3 linked regions of the Gimesia benthica genome follow. The main gene of each other region encodes a partner of the protein of the gene in region 2 in a complex. Links are inferred from orthologs where the notes say so. Each region holds a gene or a part of one and is shown on either strand. Other genes may lie near its edges. The genes, in order: F1728_RS12450, pnp and rny.

Region 1 (10,186 bases), 4.3 Mb from region 2 along the record:
GATCGAAGGCAATCAGGCGAAAGAGAGTCCCGCGGAACAGTCGCGTCTGGTGGGCGGCATCCTGTCCCTGGGGATTGTGCGGGATATAAGCTGTGATCAGCGGAATGATCCAGCTTCCGGCAATCATCAGGCAGACATAAACCAGCGGCACAATTGTGACTGGAATCAGAAGAAACGCCGCAACAATGATTGAGCCTACCAGAACACCTTCCACTATGATCCAGTTCAATCGGCCTCGTGGATGTCGCAATGCCCAGAGATAGATACGCGGCTGGAAAAGAAAGCCTTCGCACAGAGCGCCCACCAGGGACATCCGGGAAGCACCAGCTTCGATATCATCATCGTGAGGAAACCGCGCGTGATGATACAGATGCACCACCTGATAGGCGTGCCCGCTCCGCAACGAAATCGCTTCAATCAACATCAGGAACAGGTCGTTGGTTTTCCGCTTCAAACCCAGGTTCTGATGCACGAGATCATGTGAAACAGAGCCGTAGGTCAAAAAGCTCATGACCATCAGCGACAGGACAGCCAGGACCCAGTAACCCTGACAGGCGCAGATCCAATAAGCGGCGCAGGCCAGAAACGGAGACGAGAGTGCTCTCCTCCGCTGACAGCCTGTCAGCTGCAGCAGATCGGTCCCCAACTCTGAAATCCGGGGAATCGATTTAGAAATGACGCTCTGATTCATGACGCTTGCCAGCTGAAAGAGACAAAAATGCCACAGCAGCTATCTTAGCATAGATCGTAGTAAAAGAAATCAGAGAACAGGAGATTAACCCGTTTATTAACAGTCGTGAAAACAAAACGACTCTGCCCGGCTCTGTGATTTCCCACAGCCGGGCAGACACTCGTTGGACAATAGAATCAGCGGATGACGCTTACAGACTGGCCTTTTTGATCGGCTTGGCCTGCTTGAGCGTCGTCAGATATTCGACGATGTTAATCAGCTCTTCTTCCGTCAGTACCTTCTGCAGATCAGCCGGCATCAGCGAGACTTTCTGTTGAATCACTTCTTCGACGTCATCCATTTTAAAGGTACGGGCAATGGCTTCGGCATCCTTGATCGTGATGGCGTCGTCGGTTTTATTGACCAGCAGACCATTCACCACGTTACCCGAGACCAGAATCACCGTGTACGCTTCGAAGTTATGACTGATCCCGGCACTGGGGTACAGGATCGATTCAAACAACGCCTCGCGGCTCAGCTTCTTGCCGATCTCGGAGAGATCCGGGCCGACCTCTTTCCCCATGCCATTCACCACGTGGCACTTGGCACAGGTCCCCTTGGTGTTGAACATCACCCGACCATCGACTACATCCCCCTTCATGCCCGCCAGCACATTGATCGGTGGCAAAGGCTTGTTATTCCGGGTGGGAGGTGCGGGGAACAGCTTCGCAGCCCGTTCCTTGACGTCCTTCATGATCGTGGAAGACATGGCAGCAGCAGCCGTCTGTTCCAGCTGGGGATCCACTTTGCCCTTCTCAGCCAGATCCAGTAACGCGTGCGCTCCCGGACGGGATTTCGCAACCGCCCTCACGGCTTCGCGTCGATCGACCAGTGGTTCCTCTGGGTCCTGGATGATTGAGAGCAGAATCTTATTGGCACCATTATGGGCGGCATTTCCCAGCGCCCAGATCAGGTCCAGTTTCTGATTCTGTTCTTTTTCGTTATCCCGCTTGCTGTTCAGCGCTTTTTGAATCAGGGCATTCTGCTTCAGAGTCAGAGCCGCACGAATCGCATCGACGGCGGTCTGTGACTTGCCGGAATGGCTGCCCAGCTTTACCAGTTCGGGATAGTATTCCTTCGCTTTGAACTTTTCGACCAGCTTGATGAACTCGGGAGTCCCCCGGCTGCTGTCGATCACCTGGTTCAATGCCTGCTGATATTTTTTATCGCTGGTGACGACATTCGCTGACATCCGCGATAAAGCTTCCGCGATGATGTAGGTTTCCCGTTTTTGATTCCCGTCTTCCTTGAACAGAGACAGTTCGGCGACGGCTGCGTTCTTTTCTTTACCGGGGATGAAATCCAGAGCACGGAAGTAGCGCGGCAGCGCCGCCTGCTGCGTCTGGGGATCTTCAATGATTTTCACCAGGTACGGAATCGCCAGCGGAATTTTAGATCGCCAGAGCAGATCTCGACCGACCGGGGTATTCCAGTTGTCACCCGCCTGCTTGAGCCAGGCAGTCATGAACTTCTTTTCCTGCCCGTCCATGCCGATCCCGAGTGCTTCCAGATACCAGCGATCTTTACCATTGTACTGATCGACGAGCGTCGCCCAGAGTTCCGGTGCTGCGGGCGATTTACTGTGATGCAGGGCAATCGCACATTCGCGGCGTACCTGGGGTGAGTCATCGTGAGCCAGCTGTTTCACGAAGGGAATCACATCCAGCTTGTAACGACGTGCCACCCGCAATCCGGTGATGCGGATATCGGGATTCTTATCTTTGATCGCCAGAGAAACATAGTCTCCGGCTTTTCCATCAATACCAGCTAACAGCCAGAGGGCGCGAGCGCGGAACCTCTGGTTGTCAGACTGATAGAGTTCTTCCAGTTGTGGCTGTGCTTCTGCCTGCAGTTCGTGCAGCTTGTTCCAGGCAAGATAACGGGTCGCGACATTGGGACTCTTGATGCCGGCAATCGCGCCTTCGATAGTACTCAGATCCAGTTTTTGAAACTGATATTTTGCATCCGGAGGAGCAATGCGGAAGATTCGACCCCGTTCCTGGTCGCCAATCCGGTGTCCGCCGACGCCCGGATCGTACCAGTCTGCGACAAACAGAGAACCATCGGGGGCGATACACACATCGGAGGGACGAAACCATTTGTCCTTTTCACTGGTAATAATATTGGCGATCTCGGCTTCATAACCGGCGCCTTCTTTTTTCACCGGATACGCACGGACCACATTCGGACCGGCGTCAGAATGAATGATTTCATTCCGGTACTTCTCCGGCAGTAGAGCACCTTCATAGACACAGATCCCGGTCGGGGATCCCGCACCGGTCTGCAGCAGGTTGGGAACGACACCCGGATCGCGGAGATGCCAGTGACGTAGAGGAATTTCTTCGTGCATGCCGGTTCGCGGCGTTTTCCAGCGGGCCCCGGTCAGCTGATCGAGATAACCGTAGTTTCCGAATTCCATCACGTAGTTAATGCGGACACCACGGTTACCATCATCGTCATTGTCTGACTGCCAGAGGGTACCGAAGGAATCGACGGTCACTTCGTAGTTATTACGGAAGTTATGGGCGAGTACTTCGAAGTCGCTGCCGTCCAGGTTACAGCGAAAGACCATCCCACCCCAGTAAGGTTTTCCGTTATCCAGCACGGGGCGACCATCGCGTTCCAGAATCGGTTTGCCTGCCGCATCGAAGACCTGCTTCCCTGAGTTCCCGAAGTTCCAGTAGAGCCGACCATCCGGACCGAAGACCGACGCATGCGCCGAGTGATCATGTTCGCCCCCCGCCACTTTGAAGAGCAGCTCTTTTTTATCAGCCTTACCGTCGTTATCTTCGTCAGTAAACAGGAAAACATTCGGAGAGGCAGCCACGATGACCTTATTCCCCAGCACACAGATTCCCTGTGAACCGTTGATGTCATTTCCCTGGTAGAACACTTTCGACTCATCGGCTTTGCCGTCGCCATTCGTATCTTCGAGAATGACAATCCGGTCCCCGGCTTCGCGTGTGGGGATGTTTCGGATCCCGGCACGGTAATTGACGACTTCACAGATCCAGATGCGGCCCTGTGCATCGACGTCCATGCTGGAGGGACTGCTGATGCGGGGTTCGGAGGCAAACAGTGTCGCCTTCAGCCCCGGTGCCACGGTCAAATTGGGCACGGCCTGGTCGGCGTCGTGCTCCGACTGCGCGAACAGTGAGGAACCTGTCAGAGAGGTTGAGAAAAACAGAGCCGGAATAATGGCAAGCCAACGGTAGTTCATGGAGTCAGTTTCCTTATGTTATTTCAGTAGCTGTCTCAAATCGGTGTTCTGTTGCAGAAAAACTCGCCTATTGATTCCACTGAGCGAGCAGGGCTTTGATGCGTGCGGGGTTAAAGTTATCCGGCTGTGGATAATCCTGGTTGGCTTCCAGTTGCTCCAGGGTTACCGGAGCCGAAGCCACCCCATCGGCTGGCACATCCACCTGGGCAGACCAGGCGATGGCATTCAGCACCAGTTTGCGAAAATCATCGTTGCCCCAGTTCCAGTGAAAGTGACCGCCGGTAAAACCAAAACCGCGACCACCGTCCGGACGCTCATAGGCCCAGGCCATGTGCTGAGGCTGTCCGATGGTTTTCCGCACAGCCGGATTACCGCTGTGAGCCCCATCGGGACGTTTGAGTGTTTCTTTGGGAGGCACTGCGGTCAGGATCGGATCGACGTTTTTCATCTCCGGCTGAAACCGCATGTGGTAGTACCATTCATCGTTGATGGAAAATGGTTTGACGCCATTCGCGATCGGATGTGCGGGCAGACTTTTATAGTCGGCGGTCCAGTGCGGATTGACCGACCACCACTCTTCAAAATAACCGCCGATCCAGCGCAGGAAGGCGTCCCCGGATTTCCCCTTGGGAACTTCCACCCCATAGTGAATGTTAACCATCCCCACGCCCTGCTTTGCCAGTTCGTCGAGTTCGTCCAGGTGCTCGTTGTAAGGATGACGGCCACCCCCATCGCAGTAAATGACGATGGAATCAGCGTCATCCAGAATCGAAGCGTCTTTCGGCCAGCCTTCGGTGACCACGGTGGCTTCGATATTCAAACCACTGTTGTTCAATGCCTCAGCCAGCAGCATGCAGCCGGCACGATGTTCGTGTGCCCCGTAACCGTGACTTTTTTTACCGGCGATAAGGACGACTTTTTTTTTAGCGCCATCAGTGGATGACGTCTCCTTAGAGGCCGGCAGTTCTTTGAGTTGAATATCGCGGAACTGAACTTCCATCGGAGGACCGGCGTGCAACTGCAGTGCAATCAGCCCTTTGTCGCGTCGCATGTCGACATCGTTGTCGGTCACGTCGACCGTGGTAATGCCGTTGATCTTGTGAATGAAATGATTACCGCGGGCGATGATGTGATAGTCATTCCAGTCTTCTTTTTTGATGTGCTTCTGAATCTCATCAGTATCACCGACAGAACCGACCACCTTGGGTTTGTGATTCTTGCCGATCACAGTCTTCTCGCCCCGCAGCGCGAGAATGCCGCGAAACTTTTCGCCATAGAGAATTCCCGAATACTTATCGCCGGCTTCCATGTCGGCCTGGTAACCGCCGATCCGCCACTTGTCTGCACCTTTGACGGGGAAGCTGCGATACTGGATTCCTGAATTATGTCCGATGATTTTGTACTGCAGTTTCAGTTCAAAATCGCCAGGCTCGCCTCCACGCCAGATGATGAAGGTATTCCCCTGTGTCGGATTGTCCTTGGTGGTGATTCCCGTGATCGCCCCATCTTTAACAGACCAGAAACGGGGATCGCCGTCCCAGTTCTTCAAAGTCTTGCCATCAAAGATTGGTTGAAACCCTTTGTCCTCCGCCTGCAGCAACTGGGGCGTTGCCAGTATCAGACAAATCAGAGAGCAGAAAAGTGAGGTGTGAATACGAAACAAGCGCTGTGACGTCATTTGTCCCTCCGGGAAGATGATTCGAAGTCGTTATGTGCCGTGGATTGTGATGTTGGCAGGCGCAGCTGAAACAGCCGGTATGAATTTATCTTCCTATCTTAAACAGCCGGGGGGATGGGAAGCTAGCGTGAAAGACCGGAATAGCCAATAGATAAGATTGTTAAGTAATTCGCCCCTGATCAGTAGTGTGAGCGGCGGAATGCCCGACTCACGTTCTGTGCATAAAAAAAGGCGCTGTTGCCAGCGCCTTGACTCTTGTGACTTTGATCCTATTGATCGACTATTGCAGGAAGACTTCTGCTTCTTCGAGGAAGTTCTTCTCGAGTGCCCGCATCTCGCCCACAGCGTCAGCCAGAGCAACGGGAACGATGGAAGTACCCCGCAGAGCCACCATGTAACCGAAGTGATGCTTCAATGCGAGCCAGCCGGCGTGAACGCCGCAACGGGTTCCGAGTACGCGGTCTGCTGCACTGGGAGAACCACCACGCTGCAGGTGACCGAGGGTCACGTGACGGGTTTCGAAACCGGTCCGGTCTTCGATCATCTTGGCAACGGTTTCACCAATGCCGCCCAGCTTGACGTGACCGAAGTCGTCGACTTCACCATCCTGGGTGACCACGCCTTCTTCTTCGTTGAACTGTGCACCTTCGCTGACGATGATGATGCCGTACATCTTGCCGTTAGCGCGACGCTTTTTCAGAACTTCGACCATGCGATCCATTTCGATGGGCACTTCGGGAACCAGCGTGTAATCGGCGGCGGTTGCCAATCCGGAGAACAGCGCGATCCAGCCTGCATGACGGCCCATGGTTTCGACAACCATGATCCGGCGGTGCGATTCGGCTGTGGTCCGCAGACGGTCAACGGCTTCCATCACGATGTTGATGGAAGTGTCAAAACCGAAGGTCACATCGGTGGAGCTCAGGTCGTTGTCGATTGTCTTGGGACAGCCGATCACGGGCAGCTTGTAATCGTTCCACAGTTTGTTCGCGACACCGAGGGTGTCATCACCACCGATGGCGATCAGGCAGTCGAGGCCCAGACGCTCGAAGGTTTCGCGTACTTTAGGAACATCTTCTGCTTCGTTCTTGTAGGGGTTCGTACGGGAAGAACCGAGGATGGTTCCCCCTTTGAAAATGATGTCGTCAGTGTTTTCCGAATTCAGTTCGATGTAGTTGCCTTCGATGGCTCCCCGCCAGCCTTCCAGCAGGCCGTAGACTTCGCCACCAGCATTGCAGATCACGCGGACGGCACCGCGGATTACCGGGTTCAAACCAGGACAGTCACCACCACCAGTTAAAATACCAACTCTCATTATTCTTCCTGTTATCTGTTCGTAAAAGTAAGGCCTCCGGTCAGTGACTGAGGCTCAAAAATGTACCATACCACAACTAGAGATGAGCGAACTTCGGTCTGATCTCCAGATTCGTTCTGACATCAGGGGACTCTCTCTGCGGAACCACGAACGCAGTTTCCACGAGCCTGTCACAATACAGAACCATCCGTGATCATCAACTTCAACCGGCCGGCGATTACCAGGTACGTTCAATGAACGTGGTATCGACTTTACCTTCAATAAAGGCCGAATGATTGAAGATCTTCTTCGCCAGAGGAATTGTCGTTTTAATCCCTTCAATGACGAACTCATCCAGACATCGACGCATACACGCCAGTGACTCCTCGCGTGTCGGCCGATGCACGATCAGCTTGCCAATCAGGGAGTCATAATAAGGGCCGACGGTATAGCCCTCATAGATATGCGAATCAAACCGCACTCCGGGACCTGAGGGAACGCGCAGTTTGGTGATCTTACCCGGCGAACCCCGGAAATCATTGTCGGGGTCTTCGGCATTGATACGCAGTTCAATTGCGGAGCCATTGCAGGGAACGTTCTTCTGCTTCAGTTCCAGTTTTTCGCCTGCCGCAACACGGATCTGCTGCTTGATCAGGTCGAGCCCCGTCACCTCTTCGCTCACGGGATGTTCCACCTGAATACGGGCATTGACTTCGATGAAGTAGAACTGGTTATCCGGCCCTACCAAGAACTCGACCGTACCGGCATTGGTATAACCGGCTTCTTCGATCAGGCGGCAGGCCGCTTTACAGATTTCTTCGCGAACCGACTGAGGCAGGTTCGGAGCCGGGCTCTCTTCCACCAGCTTCTGGTGACGACGCTGCAGACTGCAGTCCCGCTCCCAGAGGTGGAGTACGGTGCCATGATTGTCCGCGAGGATCTGGACTTCCACGTGCCGTGGATTCTCGATGTATTTCTCAATGTAAACGCCGGAATTTTTGAATGCGGCTTCCGCTTCGGCAGCGGCTGCTTTCAGACCGGCTTTCAGCGAAATGTCATTCCGGGCGACTCGCATCCCTTTACCACCACCGCCGGCGGTAGCCTTGATCAGTACGGGATAACCGATCTCCTGGGCCACCCGCAGGGCTTCGGCTTCGTCGGTAACCAGACCTTCGGTACCCGGCGAAACAGGTACGTTGGCATTTTTGGCAATTTCACGTGCCGAGACTTTATCGCCCAGCTGTGCCATTGCTTCGTGGGGAGGTCCGATGAATTCGATGTTACAGCTCCGACAGACTTCCGCAAAATGCGCGTTTTCTGCCAGGAACCCGTAGCCGGGGTGAATCGCCTGCACGTTACCGATTTCAGCAGCACTGATAATCCGGTTGATCATCAGGTAACTGTCGGTCGCTGCAGCAGGTCCGATACAGTAGGCTTCGTCAGCCAGTGAGAGGTAGTGAGCACCACGATCTGCTTCACTGAAGACCGCGACTGTCTCAATGCCCATTTCACGACAGGCACGAATCACTCGCAGTGCGATTTCTCCTCGGTTGGCAACCAGTATTCTCTGAAACATATGTTTTGACTTGGTAAAAGGATCCTACATCTGACATTCCGATCGCGACCGGCGACCATGGTACGACAACGGGTCTCAGCCCTGGCTGATTCTGAACAGGGGCTGGCCGAATTCGACCGCTTCACCATCTTTGACCAGAACCTCGCTGATGGTACCATTGAGCTCGGCGGGAATCTGATTGAAGACCTTCATCGCCTCGACAATGCAGACAATCGTATCAGCGCTGACTTTGGATCCTACACTGACGAACGGTGGATCATCGGGACTGGGTGAGGAATAAAAGGTCCCCACGGTCGGGCTCTTGATGGCAGGCCCCGAATCAGCAGCAGGAGTTGCTTCCTGAGGTGCCGGCGCCGGAGCGGCAGGAGCCGCTGCAACGGGTTGCGGAACCGCTTGAGGAACAGCATGCGTTGCGGGAACCATGGAAATGGTTTCCTGGGGACCGCGACGCAGCTTCCAGGTTTCTTCGCCCCGCTTCAGATTGACTTCCGTCAATCCGTGCTTTTCCATCATTTCAAACAGTGTCTGAAGTTTTTCCAAATCGAAAGGCTCGCCTTTCGGCACCTCGTTCTTTGCCATTGACCTACCTTATTTCATATTCTCAAGCTGCACGTGCTTTGCCTGCTGTAATGAGGGCATTCAACGCTCACTGCTGCCAGTGGTGCGTTCCGGTTTCTTGAAGAATCAAATTGATGCCGGGAAAGGATCGCATTCACTGATTGCGCGCACTATCTACCCTGTCTGACTTGTGTTGGGAGAGATTCTAAGCCAAAACCCCCGAGAATACCAAGCGCAACCGGGAAGTTTCTGCAATAAAATCAGGCAGAGCCCCAACATCCATAACCCTTTTAAATAAGAGACTTACGTCAGTTTTTCTTACTTATTACGATCAGAGAACTTCTGACGCCACTCGAAAATGGAGCGCAGGCCTGCCTGCCCATGTACATTGTAATAGGCTTCTCGCGAAATTAAACCAGCGCCGACTCATAATCCTTGGGAACGCTGGTCAAGACCTCATGTCCGCTCCGGGTCACCAGCACATCATCTTCAATGCGGACGCCCCCCCAGCCCGGCAGATAGATGCCCGGTTCCACCGTAACAATCATCCCCGGCTTGAGTTCGGTCTCGACATTGCCCCCCAGTCGAGGGCCTTCGTGAATGTCCAGGCCAATACCGTGGCCCAGGCTGTGGGTAAACTGTTTGCCGAAGCCGGCCTTGTTGATGACTTTCCGTGCGACCTGGTCGACGTCTTTGCAGAGAGCCCCGGGCTTAATGGCTTTAATCGCGGCCAGCTGCGCCTGCAGTACCGTATTGTAGACCTTCTTCAGTTTCGAGGGAGCCCGATCACGGATGATCATCCGAGTCAGGTCGCTGCGATACCCTTTCTGGGTCATCGCCCCCCAGTCCACCAGCATAAACGGGGATTCGCCAATCAGCTTTTCCGTGGGGATCGCATGCGGCAGAGCTGATCGCTCTCCTACAGCCACGATCGGATCGAAGGCCGCCTGTCGCGCACCAAACCGCCGCATCGCGTGTTCCAGTTCGTGCGCTCCCTGCAGTTCGGTCATCTCATTGGTCAACAGTGCACGAAAGACTTCAAAGCCGCGCTGCGCCTGATCGACGGCTTCGCGGATCTCCTGGATCTCGGAGGCATCTTTGACCATCCGCAGTTCTTCCACCACATTCGA
Region 2 (10,334 bases):
CCGCTGAAAATTTAACCTGTTTTCTCCGAAATTCTTACGGTTTCACAGGTCAGGATTGTTGAGACACGCGCGTCTCTCAACAGTGAACGTAATCGAGGCTTTTACGATGAACATGAAGTGTCTCCCATCTGTCTATAGAGAAACGCCACGATTTGTGAAGATTCATTCTGTTCGGGCTGGAATGAAAAGCAGGGCCTTATTTCGAATGTGAAAATCATCTATAATTTTTGTGCAGGAAATGATCCCTGTGGGATAAAATACCGTTAAATGAGTACACCCCCTCTTCCGAAACTCATTATAGTAGTAGAGCCGGGGCGCTGTCCCATCTTGAGGCCGACAACTGAGAACGCGATTTTGTTTTCAGCCTTTGCAGTTCAGACCTGATTGAAAGTCACATCATGAAACACGTCAACCAGATGTTCCTGGCCTTGATTCTGGGACTTTTAGTGCTTAACGGAAATTCTGCGCTCCAGGCTGATCCTGCCAAACAGGCTCCCAAATCCGATAAACCAGCGGATCCACCTGCGAAGAAAGCAGAGCCCGACGGGCCTCCATCGATACCCGCGCAGTTCATGTCAATCGAAAGTCCCGTGGGTGAGGTCACCTACGGACGCGTGACCAATGCCGCCCTGGCACTGCAGAACGAAGCTGCTCAAGCCGGAGAGACCGGCTATCTGGTGCTTAAAATCACACCCGGTTCGAGCCCCTTTCACCAGGTGCAGGGACTGGCGAAATTTCTGGCCTCGTCTAAATTATCCAGCTTGAAAACAATTGCCTGGATCCCGGAGACGGTCATAGGTAATAACGTGGTTCTGGCACTTGCCTGTGATGAAATCGTGATGCACCCCGATGCAGAACTGGGCGACATCGGATACGGTAAAGCACTGGATCGGGACGAACAGCAGTTTGTGCTCTCGATCGTGGAAAAACGTCACAATCCCAAGCTGAGCCGGGCACTGGCTCTGGGCATGATGGATCCGCAGCAGGCCGTCCTGAAAGTGAAAATCCAGCAGGGCGAAGGTAAGAATAAGCAGGTCGAATCGCGGGTGGTCACTCCCGAGGAACTGAAGCGATTGCGGGACAATCAGGCCGTGATCACCGATGTGGAAACCATCAAAGAAGTCGGTTCGCTGGGCGTTTTTTCGGGCAGCAAAGCCCGGGCCGTCGATGTGCTGGTCCAGCAACTGGCCCATTCCCGGGGAGATCTTTCCGAATTCTACGGCATTCCGCGGGAAAAGCTGCGCGACGATCCGACGGTGGGAGAAGCGCCAAAAGTAATGTTGATCAAGGTCGACGGGATGATTTCACCTATTCTGGAAACGTTCATCGAACGGCAGATCAATCGGGCTGTCAACTCCGGGGCCAATATGCTGGTGTTTGAAATCGATTCTGGCGGTGGATACCTGCTTTCCGGGATGAATCTGGCAAACCGCATTGCCGATCTCGAATCCAGTAAGGTTCGTACTGTCGCCTATATCCCCGATCGTGCCATGAGCAGTGCCGCGATTATTGCCCTGGGCTGTGATGAGATTTTTCTCAAACCCAACGGGCAGATTGGCGATGCGGGGGTCATGCATGAGAATAAAAATGGGCAGTTCGAATTCGTACCGGAAAAAATTCTGAGCCCGATTCGAGTGACGATTCGGGATCTCGCAGAAAAGAAAGGCCGGCCGCCGGCGGTTTGTGAAGCGATGATGGATAAAGACCTGGAAGTCTTTGAAGTCACCAACAGCAAAACCGGTCAGCTCTGGTTCATGTCCGATACCGAAATTCATGAATCGAACGGGGAATGGATCAAAGGCCCGATGATTCCCGAGTCGAAAAAGGGCAACCTGTTGACCGTCAACGGCGTTCGGGCTCACGAACTCAAACTCGCAGAGCCTCCCGTACGTGAAATGGATGAACTCAAGCAGCGCCTGGGAATCGCCGCTGGTGTCAACTTGAAAGCGGTCGGGCGCACCTGGGTCGACACCCTCGTTTTTTACCTTAACACGGGAGCGGTGACCTTTCTGCTATTCTTTATGGGAGCCCTGTTCATCTACCTCGAACTCTACACGCTGACTGGGATGTTCGGAATTATGTCAGCCGTCTGTTTCGGCTTGTTTTTCTGGAGCAAATTCCTGGGAGGGACTGCTGGATACCTCGAGATCGTCCTGTTCGTGATCGGCATGATCTGCATTCTGATGGAGATCTTCGTCATTCCCGGTTTCGGGATCTTCGGCGTTTCCGGAGGGTTGCTGATCGTCTCTTCGATCATTTTAGCCAGCCAGACCTTCGGGGATTTCAATACACTGCGTCCCGGTTCTGATTTCACCAACATGACCAACACCGTCGGCACCATGAGTGCCTCCCTGGTGACGGTTATTGTGCTGGCGTTGATTCTGAATCGGTTTCTGCCCGAGTCACGGCTGATGAGTTCGATTATTCTCGCACCGCCGGGCGACAATCAGCGTCCAGGCGGTCACGAGATCCGCCTGGACCCCGAACTGCTCGGCAACTTTGACAGTGTCCAGCGCCACGGACTGGAGTTAAAAGTGGGCATGCAGGGGGTGACCACATCCGTTTTACGACCCGCAGGACGGGTCGAAATTGATGGAGTCTGGATCGATGTGATCAGCGAAGGCCCCTATATCCAGGTCGGGATACCGGTCGAAATTGCCCAGATTCAAGGGAATGAAATTGTGGTGCGTGAAGTAAGTTCCGATGAGGAAACCGCTTAGGGTGATGCGGACTCTTGTGTGGGGCAGTGGGCTTATGTGTATGCTTTTCCGGTTGTCAGGGTATGCTGACGGTTTAAATTGATTCAGAAACGTTTTTATAAACCGTCTAGCGTATCCATTGAATAATCTATTCAAATTGCTACATTAAGTACCTTAAATACCCTGAAAGCTAGCGTAATAGCTTTGTTTTCTCTCGCCATTACCCGTCTCAGAAAGTCCAGACAAGGATCGTAGTGGCTGTCTTTGCATGGGGAAGTCCCCGATCTTCTCTGTTTGTCAAGTTGTTAGTTGTAAAGGTTTAAGTGAAAGAATGTCAGTCACTCAGGAACGAAGAGCAGAATTGATTCAAGAGTATCAGTCGAAACAAGGGGATACCGGATCTGCTGAAGTGCAGATTGCTGTGCTTACCGAACGGATTGTAAATTTAACCGAGCACCTCCGGTCCAACGTGAAAGATCACGCGAGTCGTCGTGGCCTGCTGCAGATGGTCAGCCGCCGCCGTGGTCTGCTGGATTATTTGCACAAAAAGAATGCAGAAAGCTATAGGGAAATTCTCGATCGGCTGAATATCCGAAAGTAATTTCGGTTGTTCGCTGATCTTTGTCGGTTTGTCGGAAAAGAATTAGGAAATTATTGTGAAAGTAGTTGTTGAATGTGAGGTTGGCGGACAGAAACTTAGTCTTACAACTGGTCAGTTAGCGAAGCAGGCCGCAGGGTCTGTTCTTATTCAGTATGGTGAAACTGTCGTCTTTGTCGCAACGGCGACGGGCCCTGCAAGAGAGGGAACTGACTTTTTCCCTCTGACAGTTGATTATCGGGAACGGGCTGCTGCTGCAGGCAAGTTCCCCGGTGGATTTTTGAAACGGGAAGGACGTCCTACCACCAAGGAAATCCTGACGGCACGCTTGACCGATCGTCCGATTCGTCCCCTGTTTCCCAAAGAATTTAAAGATGAACTGCAGGTCATGTCTAACGTCATGTCCTGCGATGGATTTAACGATCCTGACGTGCTGTCAATCAACGCGGCCAGTGCGGCACTGTGCCTCTCTCCGGTTCCCTTCCAGGGACCAATCGCCGCCGTTCGCCTGGGACGCATCAATGGCGAACTGATTACCTTGCCGACTCGGGAACAGATCGCTGAAAGCGACCTGGATCTGATCGTTGCCGGCTCAAGCAAATCGGTTCTGATGATCGAAGGTTTCGGAAGCCAGATTCCTGAAGACGAGATGTCTGCAGCAATCATGCACGCTCATTCCGAGCTGAAGAAGATCATTGATCTGCAACTGGAACTGCGTGAAAAGGCCGGTGTTGAGCCCTTCGAATACGAAGCACCTCCGGAAAATCCCTTCATCGCGAAACTGGATGATCCCATCTACCAGAAACTGGCCGCTGCCATGCAGAGCACGGTCAAAGCAGAACGTCGTGAAGGCACCAAAGTCATTCACAACGAACTGGTAGAAAAGTTCTTCCCCGAAGAAGCAAAAGAAACCGCAGACGGCGCAACTCGCGCTCAGTTCGAAGAAGCCTTCCATGATCTGGAACAACGGGCCGTTCGCGAACTGGCAATGAGCGGTCGTCGTCTTGACGGTCGTACTCCCGATCAGCTGCGGGATGTCGCCTGTGAGACATCGACACTCCCTCGCGTGCATGGTTCTGCCGTCTTCACTCGTGGCGAAACTCAGTCCATGGCAACCGTTACCCTGGGTACATCGCGTGACCAGCAGCGGGTTGATGGTCTGTTTGAAGAAGAACTGCAGCGGTTCATGCTGCACTACTACTTCCCTTCGTTCTCCGTGGGTGAATGTCGCCCGATTCGTGGACCAGGACGTCGTGAAATTGGTCACGGCTGTCTGGCAGAACGTTCCGTTGCACCAGTACTGCCCAGCGAAGAAGACTTCCCTTACACCATCCGCGTGATCTCCGATATTCTGGAATCCAACGGTAGTAGCTCGATGGCCTCTGTCTGTTCGGCGACTCTCTCGCTGATGGACGCTGGTGTCCCGCTGCGTCAGCCTGTTGCCGGGATCTCAATCGGCCTGGTGACTCAGGGAGACGACTTCAAAGTTCTGACCGACATCATCGGCGATGAAGACCACTTCTGCGATATGGACTTCAAAGTCGCCGGTACCCAGAAAGGGATTACCGGGATTCAGCTCGACCTGAAAAATGATGGTATTGGTGAAGATATTATCAAAGCAACTCTGGAAGCCGCCAAAAAGGCCCGTCTGGAACTGCTGCGAACCATGCTTACCGCCATTCGTCGTCCTCGGGCAGAAATCTCTGCCTACGCACCACGTCTGCACCAGACCAAGATCAATCCTGAAAAGATTGGTCTGCTCATCGGTCCGGGTGGTAAGACAATCCGTGCGATCCAGGAAGACACTGGTGCGACCATCGACATTCAGGACGACGGAACCGTTACCATCTCTGGTGGCAATGTAGAAATCGTTGAGAAAGCTCTGGCTCACATCGAAGCTTTGACCGAAGAGATTCGCGTCGGACGGATTTACGATGGTGTGGTCAGTTCGATCAAAGAATTCGGTGCATTCATTGAGATTGCTCCTGGTAAAGATGGTCTCTGCCACATCAGCGAACTGTCGGATGGGTTCGTGAAATCGGTCAGTGACATCTGTAAAATGGGCGACCGTCTGCAGGTGAAGGTCATCGCCGTTGATGATCAGAACCGCGTCAAACTCTCCCGCAAAGCCGTTCTGGCTGAACAGGCTGCTGCGGAAGGAAATGGCGACGCTGTTGCAGCGGAAGAAGAGTAAGGGCCATCGATCACCTGAATTGACCGGGGTTCAAAGCAAACTCACACCAGCGAGTGTTGAACTGCTGAAAACCCCGTCATTCCAGGTCTGACAGACAATGGCTCAGTCACTCTTTTGATCTGAGATAAATATAAAACGATGAAGGAGCTCGATTTGAGATGACTTCATCGTTTTATTTTTGAAACAGCAGTTTCTGATACAAGAGTGGAACAGCAGACCATCGTGCTCCACTATTTTGTCCGTCCGGTTGGGAAGTAACCATGCAGAGACCATCCGCAGTCAACGAGAGTCCGCTGAGTGTTGCAGAACGGGAAAAGCTGGAAGCCCAGTATTCCGAAATCGCAACGCTGGCCGGCGGCCTGGCGCATGAAATCAAAAACCCGCTCTCCACGATGAGCATGAACCTTGAACTGCTCACTGAAGATCTGGAGACTCTGGATGTTCCCTCCCGTCATCGCATGCTGAAAAAAGTCGAAAGCGTGCAGCGGGAATGTAAACACCTGCAGGAGATCCTGGATGCCTTCCTGCAGTTCGCCCGGGTAGGCAAGCTGGCACTGACTACCGCCAACCTGAATTCCCTGGTAAGCGACTTCATCGACTTCTTCCGCCCTCAGGCCAATGAAGCCGGCATCGAAATCAGCCCGCACTTCGACGCGGACCTGCCTGCGGTCCAGATTGATCCCGCTTTGTTTCGGCAGGTGTTGATGAACCTGGCGCTGAACGTGGTTCAGGCAATGCCCGATGGCGGTCTGATCGAATTACAGACTTCGCATCGGGATGGCACCGTCTACCTCGATATCATCGATAACGGTAAAGGCATCGATGAAAAGGTTAAGTCGCGGATGTTCGACGCCTTCTTTTCCACGAAAGCGGGAGGCAGTGGCCTGGGACTGCCCACGGTCAAAAAGATCGTCGATGCCCATCACGGCACGATTGAATGTGACAGTGAACCCGGTCGCGGGACGCGGTTTACCATTTCCTTCCCCGTTTGCTGAAGAATGATTCCCTGCACAATTTCATTACATTTTCGACTTGAATAAGATGTGTTCTGTCCGTCCGGCTGTGCTCTTTCCTGCAGGAAAACATGGCTACGGCGGTCAGACCCTGATAACAATATTATACGTTCGTAACTGATAGAAGGCAGAAAGTCTGCTCGATGAGCGCGAAAGACGCCCCGGAAACTGATCTTGAATCAATCGTGATTCGTGTCCTGATCATTGATGACGATGAAGCACATGCCCAGGCGGTGGCAGAAAGCCTGGAGCGGGTTGGCTGTGAGTGTAAAATCGCCACCTCAGGGGAGCAGGGCGCCAAGCTGATTGAACGCGAAACGGCAGACATCGTGATCACCGATCTGCGCATGGATGGCGTCGATGGTCTCTCAATCCTCCGCACTGCCAAGGAAGAACTTCCCGACGCCGAAGTCATCGTGTTGACCGGGCACGGTTCGATCAACTCTGCTGTGACTGCGATGCAGCTCGGGGCCTACACCTATCTCACCAAGCCGCTGGACATCAGCGAACTCCGCAACGCGGTCGAAAAGGCGTCCACACGCGTCCGTCTCATGCGACGCAATGCAGAACTGCATCGCCGACTGGACGAAAAATTCGGCTTCGAAGGCGTGATCGGCAACACGCCCCAGATGCATAAGATTGTCGAAAAGCTGAAGAATGTCGCTTCCACGAACAGCACCGTGCTGATTGAAGGCGAGAGCGGAACCGGGAAAGAACTCGTTGCCCGGGCCATTCATCAGAACAGCGAGCGTAAGAGCAAGCCTTTCGTTCCCCTCAACATCTCGGCATTGCCGGACAGTATTCTGGAGAGTGAACTCTTCGGGCACGAACAGGGGGCCTTTACCGGTGCCGTCGGTAAGCGGATTGGAAAGTTCGAGCATGCCAACGGGGGAACCCTCTTTCTGGATGAAGTCGGCGAAATGCCGATGCAGACCCAGATCAAACTGCTGCGTGTTCTCGAAGACCGTAAGATCGCCCGCCTGGGAACCAATGAAGAGATCAGTCTCAACGTTCGTCTGGTGGCTGCAACGAATGCGGATCTGCTCGAAATGGTGAAGAAGGGAACCTTCCGACAGGATCTGTACTATCGGCTGTCAGTGGTAAAAATCGAACTGCCCCCACTGCGGGAGCGGCGGGGGGACATACCGCTGCTGACCGATCATTTCCTGAAAGAGCTTTCCGCCCAGTACGACAAGCCTTACGAGGGTGTTTCGCGGGCCGCCCGTCGCGCGCTGATGTCATACGACTGGCCTGGCAATATCCGTCAATTGCGCAATGCCGCCGAGCGAATGCTGGTGCTGGACACCGATGGCATTTTGGATCTGGACGACCTGCCTGAAGAGATCGTACCTGTCGCGGGACCGGATGGAGACAGCAGCTATACCTCGGATCGTTCCGGTGCCGATTTTCTCATTGGCCGTCCTTTCTCTGAGGTAGAACGCTACTACATTGAGCGGGCCCTCGATCTGGCGGATGGCAAGCGGGAAGAAGCAGCCAAGATGCTGGGCATCGGTGAGCGGACCCTCTACCGGAAGCTCAAAGAGTACCAAAAGCAGAAAGAGGAGCAGGGGGGCGTCTGACCCTCGCTGCCAGCCTCTCCAACAGCTCCATTTCGCTCTCGATTTGACGCAGTGAACAGAGCTTGTTGCTGTCTTCTCATTCTAAAGTCCCTCAATTCTTCTCCATCTGTCTTTCGAGTGCCTTCTTGGGGTCTTGTTCTGTAAGTCCTTAATTAGTAATGGTATCGGTGTGATAGATGTTCGCGTGAACTGCAGCAGGTAAACCTTTTTCTGCCCAGGTACGCCGGGAAAATGAATAATTTCCTGCGACATCTTGACAAATATTGACGATCCGTCAAAATAAGGACGCTATGAGTACACGAGAACGCAAACAACGTGAAATTCAGGAACGCGAGGCCAAAATCCTCGAATGCGCCCGTCCCATGTTCATTGAGGGGGGCTATAACGGTCTGAATATGGACCGCCTGACCAGCATGCTCGAGTACTCCAAGGGGACGATCTACAATCACTTCTCCTGCAAAGAAGAGATCATTATCACCCTCGCGATCCAGACGCTGGAAAAGCGACTGGCGATGTTTGAAAAGGCGTCCCTCTTCCAGGGGACCTCGCGCGAGCGTATTGCCGCCATCGGAACCGCTGCTGAACTGTTTGTGAAACTCTACCCCGATCACTTTCGAGTCGAACAGACGATTCGGCTTGATTCCATCTGGGAAAAGACCTCAGAGGAACGGCGGAAGATTATGGCCAATTGTGAACATCGCTGCATGGGGGTTGTGGGAGGCATCGTTCGTGATGCCATCGCCCGGGACGATCTTGTTTTGGATAACCACGCAACACCCGAAGAAATCGTCTTCGGTCTCTGGTCGCTCTCTTTCGGGGGCTACTCGATCATCGCCACCAGTAATTCGCTGGATGAAATCGGAATTTCTGCACCCTTCGAAATGCTGCGTCGTAATTTCAATCGTTTTCTGGATGGAATTGATTGGCAGCCGCTCAGTTCTACCGTCGACTACGATGCGGTCTTTGATCGTGTCAGCGAGGAGGTGTTTGGAAATGAACTCCAGCAGATCTCTGTCTGAAACGCTTTTTTTTCTCCCAAAGTTGACGAATCGTCAATTCGCCTCATACCTGTTCAGGCGACTGAGGCTTCCTTTGATGCTCGCGCTGATGGTCTGTCTGACCGGCGGTTACTGGTTGTTTCATAAGCAGGCCTTCTCCACAGAAGTCACCGCGAAACAGCAGTCTCAGGAGCAGGGGGTTCCCGTTGAAGTCGTAGAGCTGAAGCCCGTCGATTCATTTGCGCGGAAACGTACCTATACCGGTAAAGTTGAAGCTGCACGCACCAGCGAACTCTCACTGGAACGTAGTGGCAAGTTGATTGAGATCAATGTGGACGAGGGAGATCCGGTCAAAGCCGACATGATCCTGGCCCGTCTTGATACCCGTCACCTGAAGATTGTCCGCCAGAAGCTCCAGGCAGAGCGGGATGCGGCTCAGGCCAAGCTGGATGAACTCCTCGCCGGTCCCCGTCCCCAGACCATTGCCGCCGCGGAGGCCACCGTCAGACAGCTGATAGCCAAGCTGAAAAATCTGCAGTCGGATCATGCACGCAATGAACAACTGCTGGAACGCAACGCGATCTCCAAGGCTGTGTATGAAGCTTCGCAGTATGATGTCCAGCAGCAGCAGGCACAGCTCGATGCGGCGCAGAGCCAGCTCTCGGAATTGAAGGAAGGGACACGCAAGGAGCAGCTGGCTGCTCAGAAAGCGGTCGTCGCTAACCTGGATGCTCAACTGGCAGATAACCAGATCGATCTGGAAGACACGGTACTCAAAGCACCATTCTCAGGACGCATCTCGAAACGTTATGCGGATGAAGGGACCGTGATCTCCCCCGAGACGCCGCTGCTGCGACTGGTAGAAGATCAACAGCTTGAAGCCCACATCGGGGTGCCGGTCGAAATGACACCCGGGCTGAAGCGTGGTGCCCGTCAGCAGGTACAACTCAATGGCAAAACATACCAGTCAACTCTGAAAGCGGTCCTGCCCGAACTCGATCCGGTGACGCGGACTCGTGAAGTCGTGCTGGCACTCGATAAACAGGCAGCCGAGCAGTTGATTCCCGGGCAGGTGATTCGTCTTGCGATGGAAGAGCCTGTGGAAATGCGGGGCTTCTGGCTGCCACTCAGTGCCCTGGCACGGGGAGAACGCGGCCTCTGGTCGGCGTATGCTGTCGTACCGGGGAAAGTGGAAGGGGAATTGATTCTGGAGAAACGGCAGATCGAAGTTCTGCACACGGAAGGCGACCGG
Region 3 (10,255 bases), 6.0 Mb from region 2 along the record:
GAACTTGAGGTAGTTCATCCTGCGGAACAGATCCTGCTCGTCAGCTGCAGACAGTACTTCTGAGCGGCAGAGACGGGCGATTTGAGTCGAGAGTGCCCGGCTGCCCGGTTTCGTGAAGGCAGCAGTTGGAATCTCTGATTTACTCTCAGGCAAGGGTTGCCCCAGAATTAGTTCGTCTGCGTCTGAATCCTGAAAGCTGGGATTCGGGATGAAGTCGATTTCAGCCTGCAGGATCTTACGAGCACGTTCTGCCAGCTGATGTGATGACTGCTTACAATGATCTTTTGAACATACTATCATTTTCGTATTCCTGAAAATCGAAATTCGTTCATTTCGTCTACATCATTTATACACATGCAGGAAAACAAAAACAACCACAAATTCGTTCAAAACGTTCATTTCGGAGAAACTAAATGTATCCTGTTACCATTGACCAACTTATAATTATGTGACTTGTCAGATTACACTTTCCAAACTAAGATAAGTCAACTCAATGTTTTTGTTCTTTTTCGATAACGACCATATCGTCCACATCAGAATCAAGTCTAATGCACGAATTTCTGACTTCTAAACAGGTAGCCCGCGCCATTCAGGCCAGTGAATCTTCCGTCAAACGCTGGTGCGACAAAGGAGTGATCCCCACCCAGTACACGGCTGGGGGACACCGTCGGATCGCCCTGCCAGATCTGATCGAATTTTTACGTTCCAGTAAGTACGACCTGGTACGTCCCGAAGTGCTGGGGCTCCCTGCCACGACTGGACAGACTAGTCGGGTCATTGACCGTGCTGAAGAGCAGCTGACCGAAGCGTTGTTAAAGGGTGAAGAAGATCTCTGCCGTAAGGTCGTGCTGGACCTTTACCTGGCGGAACACAGTATCAGCGCCATCTGCGATCTGGTAATCGCACGCTCCTTTATGACCATTGGTGATCGGTGGGAATGTGGAAACGCTGAGGTGTACCAGGAACGACGAGGTTGCGAGTTGGCCCTCCGCCTGCTGCATGAGTTACGGACACTGATTCCTAATCCCCCACTTGATGCTCCCGTGGCCTTCGGTGGTGCGGTGGAAGGGGATCTCTACAGCCTGGCGACCACTATGGTTGAACTGGTGCTTCGTGACATTAAGTGGAATGCGTCATCACTGGGAACCAACCTCCCCTTCTCCACTCTGGCCGCGGCAATTGAGCAACAGCGGCCGCGGATGTTCTGGCTAAGTGTGAGCTACATCCGTAACGAACAGGAATTCCTGCAGAACTACGCCGAACTCTACGATGAATTCGGTATGGATGTGGCCTTCGTCGTCGGCGGACGGGCTCTCAAAGAACCAATCCGGCAGCAGATGCAGTATGCCGCCTTCTGTGACAATATCCGCCACCTGGAATCATTTGCTCAAACACTGCTCAATGCCTCGGAAAAAGAGCCGAAGTAAGCACTCGCGTTTATTTCCGGTTCACATAGACATAGTAGGCACCACAGATTTCCCGCCCCTGCTCATCCAGTAGCCAGGTTGTGAGTTCCATTTGTCCGGGCTTCAAGGGAGTCTCAATCGTAATCGACTCCCCATCAGCATCCGGTTTGGCCGTCGCTTCGAAACTGCCAATCTTGAGACGGCCTTTCGCGACTGGCAGCGCCACTCCTTCGGCGAGCTGGCCATCGGTTACTTTGACAGCCGGCGTCCCCTCGTTCAGCTTCAACCCACTTTCGCGGGGCCAGCGGCGCAATTCGAATTCATAGTTGCCCGCCTCGGCAATCGACAACTGCCAGGTCCCGTTGCGGCGGATTCCACGACGCACCTGCCCCTGCTGATCGACAAAGACGTCCAGCCATTCACAGGCGGTGAGCATTGAAGGGTTCTCCGCCGCATGGCCAATAATCACGCGCTGCGGCTCGGCTACATGCGGTTGCAGTTCCTGCCACCATTGATCGAGGTGTGCCTGCATCCGGGCGACGACTTCCGGATGCTGCTCTGCCACGTTCTGTTTCTGCAGCGGATCGCTGGTGAGATCATACAGTTCCCGGTTCTCCAGCCAGCGCCAGCGTTTCCAGAGGACGGCGGCTCCTTCTTTTCGAGGCTTCGCGAGGAACATGTTTTTCTTATTGCCGACGATGGGCATGCGGCTGTAGTTGACGACCAGCATTCGGTCCGGCAGCGATTTGACTTCTCCCCGCAGACGCGGCGCCAGACTGATCCCGTCCAGTCGCTGCTCAGGCAGAGGGAGTTCACAAAGCTCGGCCAGGGTGGGGAGCAGATCCTGAACGTGGGCCAGATCATTCAGGTCACGTGCCGGGCCCAGGTTACCGTGTGGCCAGCGAATGAAACAGGGCACACGATGGCCTCCCTCCCAGAGCGTCACCTTTCTGCCACGCATGCCAGCGTTATAGTAATCAGGTCCCATCGTACTGCCGTTATCGGTGAGAAAAATGACGATCGTATCGTCGCGCAGTTTCGATTCGCTCAGAAACTGTTCCAGCTTGCCGATGTTTTCATCAATGTTAGCGCACATCGCGAGGTAACTGATGAGTGCTTTTTTACGCTGGGGTTTGAGATGTTGCACGACCTCGGGATGCTCCCGGAGTGCTGCTTCGACTGGTCGCCGATACTGATCGGGAACATACAGTGGTCCGTGGGGGGCATTCAAAGGCAGGTAGGCAAAAAACGGCTGGGACTCATCACGGGTACGGATCCAGTTCTGCATTTCACGAAAAAAGACATCCGTGCAATAACCGGTCTGCTTGACCCGGTGTCCGTTGTGCAGATAAGTATCATCAAAATAATCGTTGATCCAGTAGTCGGGCACCGCGCTGATGTGTGATGAGGGGAACCAGAGTGTCTCCTGAAAGCCACGATCCTGCGGACGATAGGGATAATTGTCTCCCAGATGCCATTTCCCGAACATGCCGGTGCGATAACCGGCCGCCTGAAACTGGTCGGCCATGGTCTGGAGTTCGGGTCTGAGCAGCGTCCGCCCGCTGCTGACATTCATGGCGGCATTGCGAAACGCGTCCTGCCCGGTCATCAGTTGCCCCCGGGTCGGGGTGCACATCGGGGCGACGTGAAAGTCGGTCAGACGGACACTCTCAGCGGCCAGCTGATCGAGGTGGGGAGTTTTGAGCAGGGGATTTCCGTGACAGGAAAGTTCACCGTAACCCTGGTCATCGCTCATAATCAGGATCACATTGGGTTGACCGGCAGCCAGAACCGGATTGAGCCCAGAAAACAGTAACAGAGTAATGAGCAGCAGTCGCATCGGATTTTCCCCGAAATTTCGCGTGAAGGTAAGAGTCCAACTGATAAAAAACGCTAGTTTTCAAGTGTTTCTGACAGGGGGAAAATAGTTTACATGAATTGCTATTCCTGAAACAGATTCCATTGTATAATGGTCACATAATCAGTTCAAATATGGTTTGTATTGCGGGTCCTGTTTCGCCTCCAGTCCCCAGCATTTCAGGAGAAATCAAGATGGCCCCCCACTACACCCCCGATGGCTACCACGCAGTCACTCCCTATCTGCTGGTAGAAGGGGCAGCGAGACTGATTGAATTTGTAACATTCGTCTTCGATGCGACAACTGAGTTAATCTCATACCACGATGACAAGATCGGCCATGCGACACTGAGAATCGGCGATTCCATGATTGAGCTGGCCGATGCCTGCGAGGAATGGGGGCCCACCTCCGCAGCTTTACACGTTTATGTACCGGATGTCGATTTCACCTATCAGAGAGCCCTGGAAGCCGGCGCCTTAAGCCAGCGGGGGCCGGCAGACCAGTTTTACGGTGAGCGGAGCGCCTCGGTGAAGGATCCTTTTGGAATCCAATGGCATATCGCAACCCAGACGGAAGTACTCTCCAAAGAACAGTTGCTCCGCAGGGCTGACGAATTCAAACAGCTGCAAAGCCAGCAGCAACACCAATAGAAAACTGACGCGATCAGTTTTCGTCTGACTCTGTCGGGATGTACTTGTTATACAGCTCCGCGTAGTCTTCGCGGACCGGGCTGAATACATCCAGGACTACCGCAGGCCCATCGACGGCAACCGCCTGATGCGGAGTGTTGGGGGAATAATGAACATCGCCCCTGCTTCGACAGTTCGCACTTCGTCCCCCATCGTCAGTTCCAGCCGGCCTTTGAGGAGCATTCCGCCCTGCTCGTGTGGATGATGGTGCATGGGCACAATGGCCCCTTCCTCCATTTCCAGGTAAGACAGCATCAGATTCTCCCCGAATGGGGTCCGCATTTTACAGCCAGGCAGGACTTCCAGGGGCTTGACGGAATCGATATCAATAAAGGGCATTATTTCGGAACTCCTTTGCATCAGAGTGGTTTCCGCCTCACGATGATGGCAGTCACTTCAAGTTAAAGAAATGATCTGAGAATTGATAGTCTGACGAACCTGCGAACCGAAACCGCTGTCAGAACTGAATGTACATTCCGCCCCCTGCTCTCTTCCCGAGGACCAGTTGATTCCATGTATGTCCCAGCCGCTTTTGCCGAAACCGACGTCAGCCGACTGCCCCCGTTCATCGAGCAACACAGCTTTGCCACACTGGTGAGCAATCAGGGAGAGGAGCCGTTTGCTTCCCACCTGCCTTTACTTTTGCAGCATGGGGTGGGACAGAATGGGTGCCTGCTGGGGCACTTTGCCCGAGCGAATCCGCAAGCGGAGACTCCAGACAATCAGAATGTGCTGGCTATCTTTCATGGTCCGCACGCTTACATCTCACCCACCTGGTATGCCTCACAAAATACAGTCCCCACCTGGAACTATCAGGCGGTGCATGTATACGGTCAGTATTCCCGGATCACTGATGACGCGGAGTTGAAAGCGATCATCGCAGAAACCGTGCGGTTTTATGAAGCCTCGCAGCCTGTGCCCTGGTCAATGCAGACTCCGGAAGCCGAGTTCACCGAGGGACTGCTCAAGGGAATCGTCGGCTTTCGGATTGAGATCGAACGCATCGAAGGGAAATTCAAACTGAGCCAGAACCATCCCGAAGAGCGGCGGAAGAAAGTGATCGATGCCTTAAAAAAACAGAGCAGCGACGACGCTCAGGCCATCGCTGCTCTGATGGAAGCAGATCTTCCCGCTTAGCGGGCGTATTCGACCGTGCGTGCCTCGCGCATCACGGTCACCCGGATTTCGCCCGGGTAGGTCAGGGTTTCTTCAATCGCCTTGGCGATGTCTTTGCACATCTTGGCTGCTTCGCGGTCGTTGACCTGATCGGAATCGACGATCACGCGAACTTCACGACCGGCCTGAATCGCATAGGTATGATCGACACCCGGGAAGCCGCAAACCAGCGTTTCCAGTTCTTCGAGGCGACGCACATATTTTTCCAGCGTATCGCGGCGGGCACCAGGACGCGAAGCAGAACAGGCGTCCGCTGCAGCAACCAGAACCGTGTAGATGTAATCGGGGCGGATGTCGTCGTGATGACCGGCGGCGGCATGCACGACTTCCTGACATTCGCCGTACCGCTTCAGCAATTGGGCACCGACAGCAGGGTGGCCCCCTTCCATTTCGTGGTCGGCTGCTTTACCGATGTCATGGAACAGACCACAGCGACGGGCAAGTGTCCCGTCCAGGCCGAGCTGTTCTGCCATGATGCCGGTCAGAGCGGAAACTTCGATTGAGTGCCGCAATACATTCTGACTGTAACTGGTGCGGAAATGCAGACGGCCCAGCAGGTCGATCAGCTTGGGATGCACCCCGGAAATATTGACTTCCTGACAGGCATTCTGCCCCATGGTCTGGATGTATTCTTCGAGTTCCTTCTGCGTCTCTTCGACGACTTCCTCGATGCGGGCCGGATGAATGCGCCCGTCGTTGACGAGTTTCTGCAGGGACATTTTACCGATCTGCCGACGCACGTTATCGAAGGCCGAGACGACAACCACTCCGGGTGTGTCGTCTACGATCACATCGACGCCGGTCGCTTTTTCGAAGGCGCGGATGTTACGACCTTCCCGACCGATGATCCGCCCTTTCATTTCTTCTTCGGGCAGTTCCACGGTGGAGACGGTGGTTTCAGCCACGTGTCCGGAGGCGAACCGTTGGACGGCCATGCCGATGGTTTCGCGGGCCAGCTTATCACAAGACTGCTTCAGTTCGTTCTGATACTTCAGGATCAGGGCACCGGTCTCACTCTTGAGATCGTTTTCCAGCCGGTCGAGCAGCATCTGGGATGCGGTTTCGCGATCCAGGCCACTGATTTTGAACAGCTCTTCCTGCTGCTTCTTCAGAGCCCGCTCCAGTTCCTGTTCGCGGGCTTCGACCGCTTTGGTGCGGGAGGCCAGCTTGGACTGGGTGGCCTGAATCATGGATTCCTTTTTGAGGAAATCGGCCTGCTGATCTTCGAGCGCGTTCTCACGCTTGCTGAGCTTTTTCTCAACGGACCAGAGCTCTTCGCGCTGCTTGTTGACTTCTTCTTCCAGAGATTCGCGGCGTTTGAGCAGCTCTTCTTTGGCTTCCAGCTTCTGGCTTTTGAGCAGGTTTTCGGCATCGAGTTCGGCCTGTTTCAGGATCTGCTGATAAGACTGATAGGCAGATCCACGGCGAATCCGGTCAATGAAATAACCGATGAAGGCCCCGACAATGAGCGCCAGAGTAGCTCCAATAGCGACTTCTGTTAACATATTCCAGGTGCTTCCTATGCGCCTTTGGTGAAAAGTCCCTTTCCTGCAGAATGCTATTTGGCGTTAACATACAACAGAGACAATACCGTACAAATCCTCAATCTCCAGTCCTGGAGATCAGGCCGGAAGTGTACGATGCAGGTTGTCAGGAATTTCTCAGAATGACAGGAGCGTCCGGGAGTTTCTGATCGATCTAAAGATGTCTGAATAAAGATATGAAATTCAAATAACAGCTTTAACTCAGCAGTAGTCTGGAACTTGGTGAATTTGAACAACAAACAGATGGCCCGTGCAGGTGCCTGCTAACGCCGTCGAAAGTATCTCCGGTCTGTGCGCACCGGGACGGGTACCTTCGACCGTAATTCGATCCCCAGATAAGACAGAATTTGACGCACCCACTCCTGCTGCCCCGTCAGTTGAGTCTGAACATGTGCAGGGGAAGAGCTTTCTTCCGTCCAGGAAGAGGATTTCCGTGAACGAATCAGCGTCGGCAATCGTTTCGCCACTTTTGTGAACAGAACATAAATTGCAAGGATTGTCTCATTGAGAATGCCAAACATTGTTGATTCTCCAATTCAACTGTACCTGATACTACTTTAGAAACTCGTACTGCACAGAGATTGTTTTGACACAGCAGCTGAAGCTCAGTTTCCGTGTCGTAAACAGTTCTGTGACAATGCTCCCGATCAAGCCAGGAAATGCCGAAAGGAAACTTAAAAATAAAATACAATGAAACTATTATGAAAAGCTCACTCCAGAACATCCAGAAAAAAACGGGAAACATCAGCCGATTCCCAAAGTTCGTTCCTTTTGGAATCGAAGAGATGAATCTGTCTGTAACTCGAATGACAGAGGAAACTTCTCGCAAATTTCCCAATTCATGGTAACAAGAGATTTCCGGATGCGATAGTATATTGCGAGAAATATTGGTTCAATTTCCCATCTCGCTCTCATGCGTCAGATCTGCCTGCGTGTCTCCCGTCAGTGAAAGAAACGATTGCCCTTATGAATGAGTTTGTCTCAGCAGTGAATCGCGGCTGGCGCGCCTGCGAGCAGCGGATTGCAGCCGAGCAAACGCATATACCAGACAAGAGTCCACCTGCAACACAAGCCGAGAGAACCCTGGTTGCGGTCTCAGGTGGTGCAGACAGCGTCGCGTTGCTGCGCGCCCTGATGGAACTGGTCTCAGCGACAGAGCACGACTGCCGCCCCGGTTCTCTGGTCGTAGCCCACCTGAATCACGGCCTGCGGGGCGCAGATTCCGACGCGGACGCAGACTGGCTGACCGAGACCTGCCGGGCATTGAATCTGCCTCTCGTATTGGAAAAACAGGAACTGGCACCGCAACAGACGGGACCCTCGACGGGCCTGGAAGAACTGAGTCGGTCCGCCCGCTATGAATTTCTGATCCGGACTGCGAACGCAGAACACTGCACGCGGATTGCGGTCGCGCACACGCGCGACGATCAGGCGGAAACCGTGTTGCATCACATCATCCGCGGCACTGGAATCTCCGGCCTGAAAGGCATCCCCCGTGTTCGTTTACTGGCGGAAAACCTCTATCTCGTACGTCCCTTGCTGGATCTCGGTCGTGAAGACGTCGTGCGATATCTGCAGGAGTGCGGCCAGGAATTTCGCACCGATGCGTCGAACACAGATCTGCGTTTTACCCGTAATCGCATTCGTCATCAGTTACTCCCCTACCTGAAAACAGAGTTCAATCCCGCTGTCGTGCAGGCCTTACAACGGCTCTCGCAACAGGCGGAAGAAGTCACTGAAGTGATTTCGGCAGATGTGACACAGATTCTAAATCGTGCGACCCTCGATCGGAACCGGGAGACCTGGCGGCTGGACTGTGATCAACTGTTCGATACTCCCGATTATCTGGTCAAACAGTGCTTTCTCAAGATCTGGCAGGAGATGCACTGGTCGCGGAAGCGGATGGGCTTCGATCACTGGCAGCGACTGCTCGAACTGACGCGGGAGGGCCAGAAAATTCACCTGCCCGACCAGATTGAAGCGGAACGGCGGGAACGCCTGCTGATTTTACGCAGGCTGCCTGACCGCACGGAGACTTAAGATTCAGGAATCTGACAAACATTCGCATTCCTGCATACGTCAGGAATCTGACAAACATTCGCATTCCTGCATACGTATTGTGGAAATCTCAATCGGGGTTGGTTAGAATCTGGCGTTGCTGATCAACCTGCAACCAGCGTCCGCTCGAAACATTGCCTTTCCGGCAGCCGGTTGTGCTAAGTCGTCGTCGTGTGCTCAAGACCTTTCGAAGTATCCATTCCTGATCAGCATCTTCCAGTTTCGCTTTGAAACGTTTGATACTTGAACCACACCTTGCACTTAATATTCTCGCCCTCAATCAAACAAAGAAGTCGCAACCATGAACAATAACAAACCGCTGTTTATTGCGAGTTTTATGACTCTCATCGCCGCCGGCGTCGGATTCGCCATCCGCGGCGGGATCCTCGCAGACTGGGGTGCCCAGTACGGATTCACCAAGTTCGACCTGGGAACGATTACCGGAGGCGGCCTCGTCGGTTTCGGTGTCGTGATTCTGCTGGCCAGTCTGATCACCGACAATGTCGGCTACAAACCGATCCTGCTGCTGGCATTCATTCTGCATGTGCTGTCAGCCCTGGTCACCTTTGCTGCGACACCCATCTTCAACAGCATGGGTAAAGATGCGACCTACTGGTGTCTCTACATCGGGATGTTCATGTTTGCAGTGGCGAACGGCTTGTGTGAAGCGGTCATCAATCCGCTGGTTGCGACACTTTATCCTCGACAGAAAACGCACTACCTCAACATTCTGCACGCCGGCTGGCCGGGCGGGCTGATTATCGGCGGGATCATCGCTACGATCTACACGAGCATCAAAGGCAATGTTGCCGGAATGCGATGGGAAATTCCAATGGCGGTCTTTCTCGTGCCGACCCTGATCTACGGTTTCATCGTGATCAAGCAGAAGTTTCCGCAATCGGAAGCCAAGTCGGCTGGTGTCAGCTTTGGCCAGATGTTGATGACGTTTGCCAGCCCGCTGTTGTTGTTCCTGCTCCTGCTGCATGCCTGTGTCGGTTATGTAGAACTGGGTACGGACAGCTGGATTGCCAACATCACAGAGTCCATCGTTACGGGACAGGGACTGTATCTGTTCATCTACGCTTCAGCGATCATGTTCGTCCTGCGTTTCTTCGCCGGTCCGATTGTAGAAAAAATCAATCCGCTGGGTCTGCTCTTCATGAGTGCCTGCTTCGGTTCCATCGGTCTGTACATGATCGGTTCTTCACAGGGAGTCGTCTGGGTCTGGATCGCCGTGACTGTTTACGGCCTGGGTAAAACCTTCCTCTGGCCGACCATGCTGGGTGTGGTTGGCGAACTGTTCCCCAAAGGGGGCGCGATCACCATGGGCGCCATGGGAGGCATCGGTATGCTCTCAGCCGGTCTGTTGGGTGGCCCCGGCATCGGTTACAACCAGGATTACTATGCGACTGAAAAGCTCGAGGAAATTGCTCCTCAAACTTACGAACGCTATTCCGTTGCGGAAGCGAACGGCTTCCTGTTTCTCCCCAAGATTAAAGGTCTCGATGGTTCGAAGGTCAGTGT

What was found.
Region 1: pnp (region 2) and F1728_RS12450 share a complex: the UniProt entries of both Bacillus subtilis proteins name them as parts of the possible RNA degradosome complex. The link is inferred for Gimesia benthica from one-to-one orthologs.
Region 3: pnp (region 2) and rny share a complex: the UniProt entries of both Bacillus subtilis proteins name them as parts of the possible RNA degradosome complex. The link is inferred for Gimesia benthica from one-to-one orthologs.

What each region holds. Positions count from the first base shown.
Region 1 is NZ_CP043930.1:3,283,590-3,293,775, forward strand. What follows is about bases 4,927-7,702. They hold F1728_RS12450 (6-phosphofructokinase), read right to left. Parts: upstream 6,944-7,702; coding sequence 5,909-6,943; downstream 4,927-5,908. Other genes in these bases: F1728_RS12445 (DUF1080 domain-containing protein), read right to left, coding at 4,927-5,628; accC (acetyl-CoA carboxylase biotin carboxylase subunit), read right to left, coding at 7,161-7,702. Outside these bases: F1728_RS12435 (fatty acid desaturase family protein), read right to left, coding at 1-691; F1728_RS12440 (PVC-type heme-binding CxxCH protein), read right to left, coding at 882-3,950; more of F1728_RS12445, read right to left, coding at 4,018-4,926; more of accC, read right to left, coding at 7,703-8,498; accB (acetyl-CoA carboxylase biotin carboxyl carrier protein), read right to left, coding at 8,574-9,077; F1728_RS12465 (M24 family metallopeptidase), read right to left, coding at 9,467-10,186. UniProt on the Bacillus subtilis protein: Catalyzes the phosphorylation of D-fructose 6-phosphate to fructose 1,6-bisphosphate by ATP, the first committing step of glycolysis.
Region 2 is NZ_CP043930.1:7,580,866-7,591,199, forward strand. Bases 3,000-5,923 are described here. They hold pnp (polyribonucleotide nucleotidyltransferase), read left to right. Parts: upstream 3,000-3,355; coding sequence 3,356-5,491; downstream 5,492-5,923. Other genes in these bases: rpsO (30S ribosomal protein S15), read left to right, coding at 3,031-3,300; F1728_RS29630 (sensor histidine kinase), read left to right, coding at 5,752-5,923. Also shown: F1728_RS29615 (NfeD family protein), read left to right, coding at 399-2,720; more of F1728_RS29630, read left to right, coding at 5,924-6,486; F1728_RS29635 (sigma-54-dependent transcriptional regulator), read left to right, coding at 6,648-8,084; F1728_RS29640 (TetR/AcrR family transcriptional regulator), read left to right, coding at 8,375-9,103; F1728_RS29645 (efflux RND transporter periplasmic adaptor subunit), read left to right, coding at 9,180-10,334. UniProt on the Bacillus subtilis protein: Involved in mRNA degradation. Catalyzes the phosphorolysis of single-stranded polyribonucleotides processively in the 3'- to 5'-direction. Necessary for competence development in Bacillus subtilis.
Region 3 is NZ_CP043930.1:1,597,016-1,607,270, forward strand. The notes cover bases 4,361-7,205. They hold rny (ribonuclease Y), read right to left. Parts: upstream 6,635-7,205; coding sequence 5,087-6,634; downstream 4,361-5,086. Other genes in these bases: F1728_RS06105 (FMN-binding negative transcriptional regulator), read left to right, coding at 4,467-5,090. Also shown: F1728_RS06080 (sigma-70 family RNA polymerase sigma factor), read right to left, coding at 1-300; F1728_RS06085 (MerR family transcriptional regulator), read left to right, coding at 549-1,427; F1728_RS06090 (arylsulfatase), read right to left, coding at 1,438-3,246; F1728_RS06095 (VOC family protein), read left to right, coding at 3,459-3,914; F1728_RS06100 (cupin domain-containing protein), read right to left, coding at 4,011-4,292; tRNA lysidine(34) synthetase TilS, read left to right, coding at 7,640-8,713; F1728_RS06120 (MFS transporter), read left to right, coding at 9,033-10,255. UniProt on the Bacillus subtilis protein: Endoribonuclease that initiates mRNA decay. Initiates the decay of all SAM-dependent riboswitches, such as yitJ riboswitch. Involved in processing of the gapA operon mRNA, it cleaves between cggR and gapA.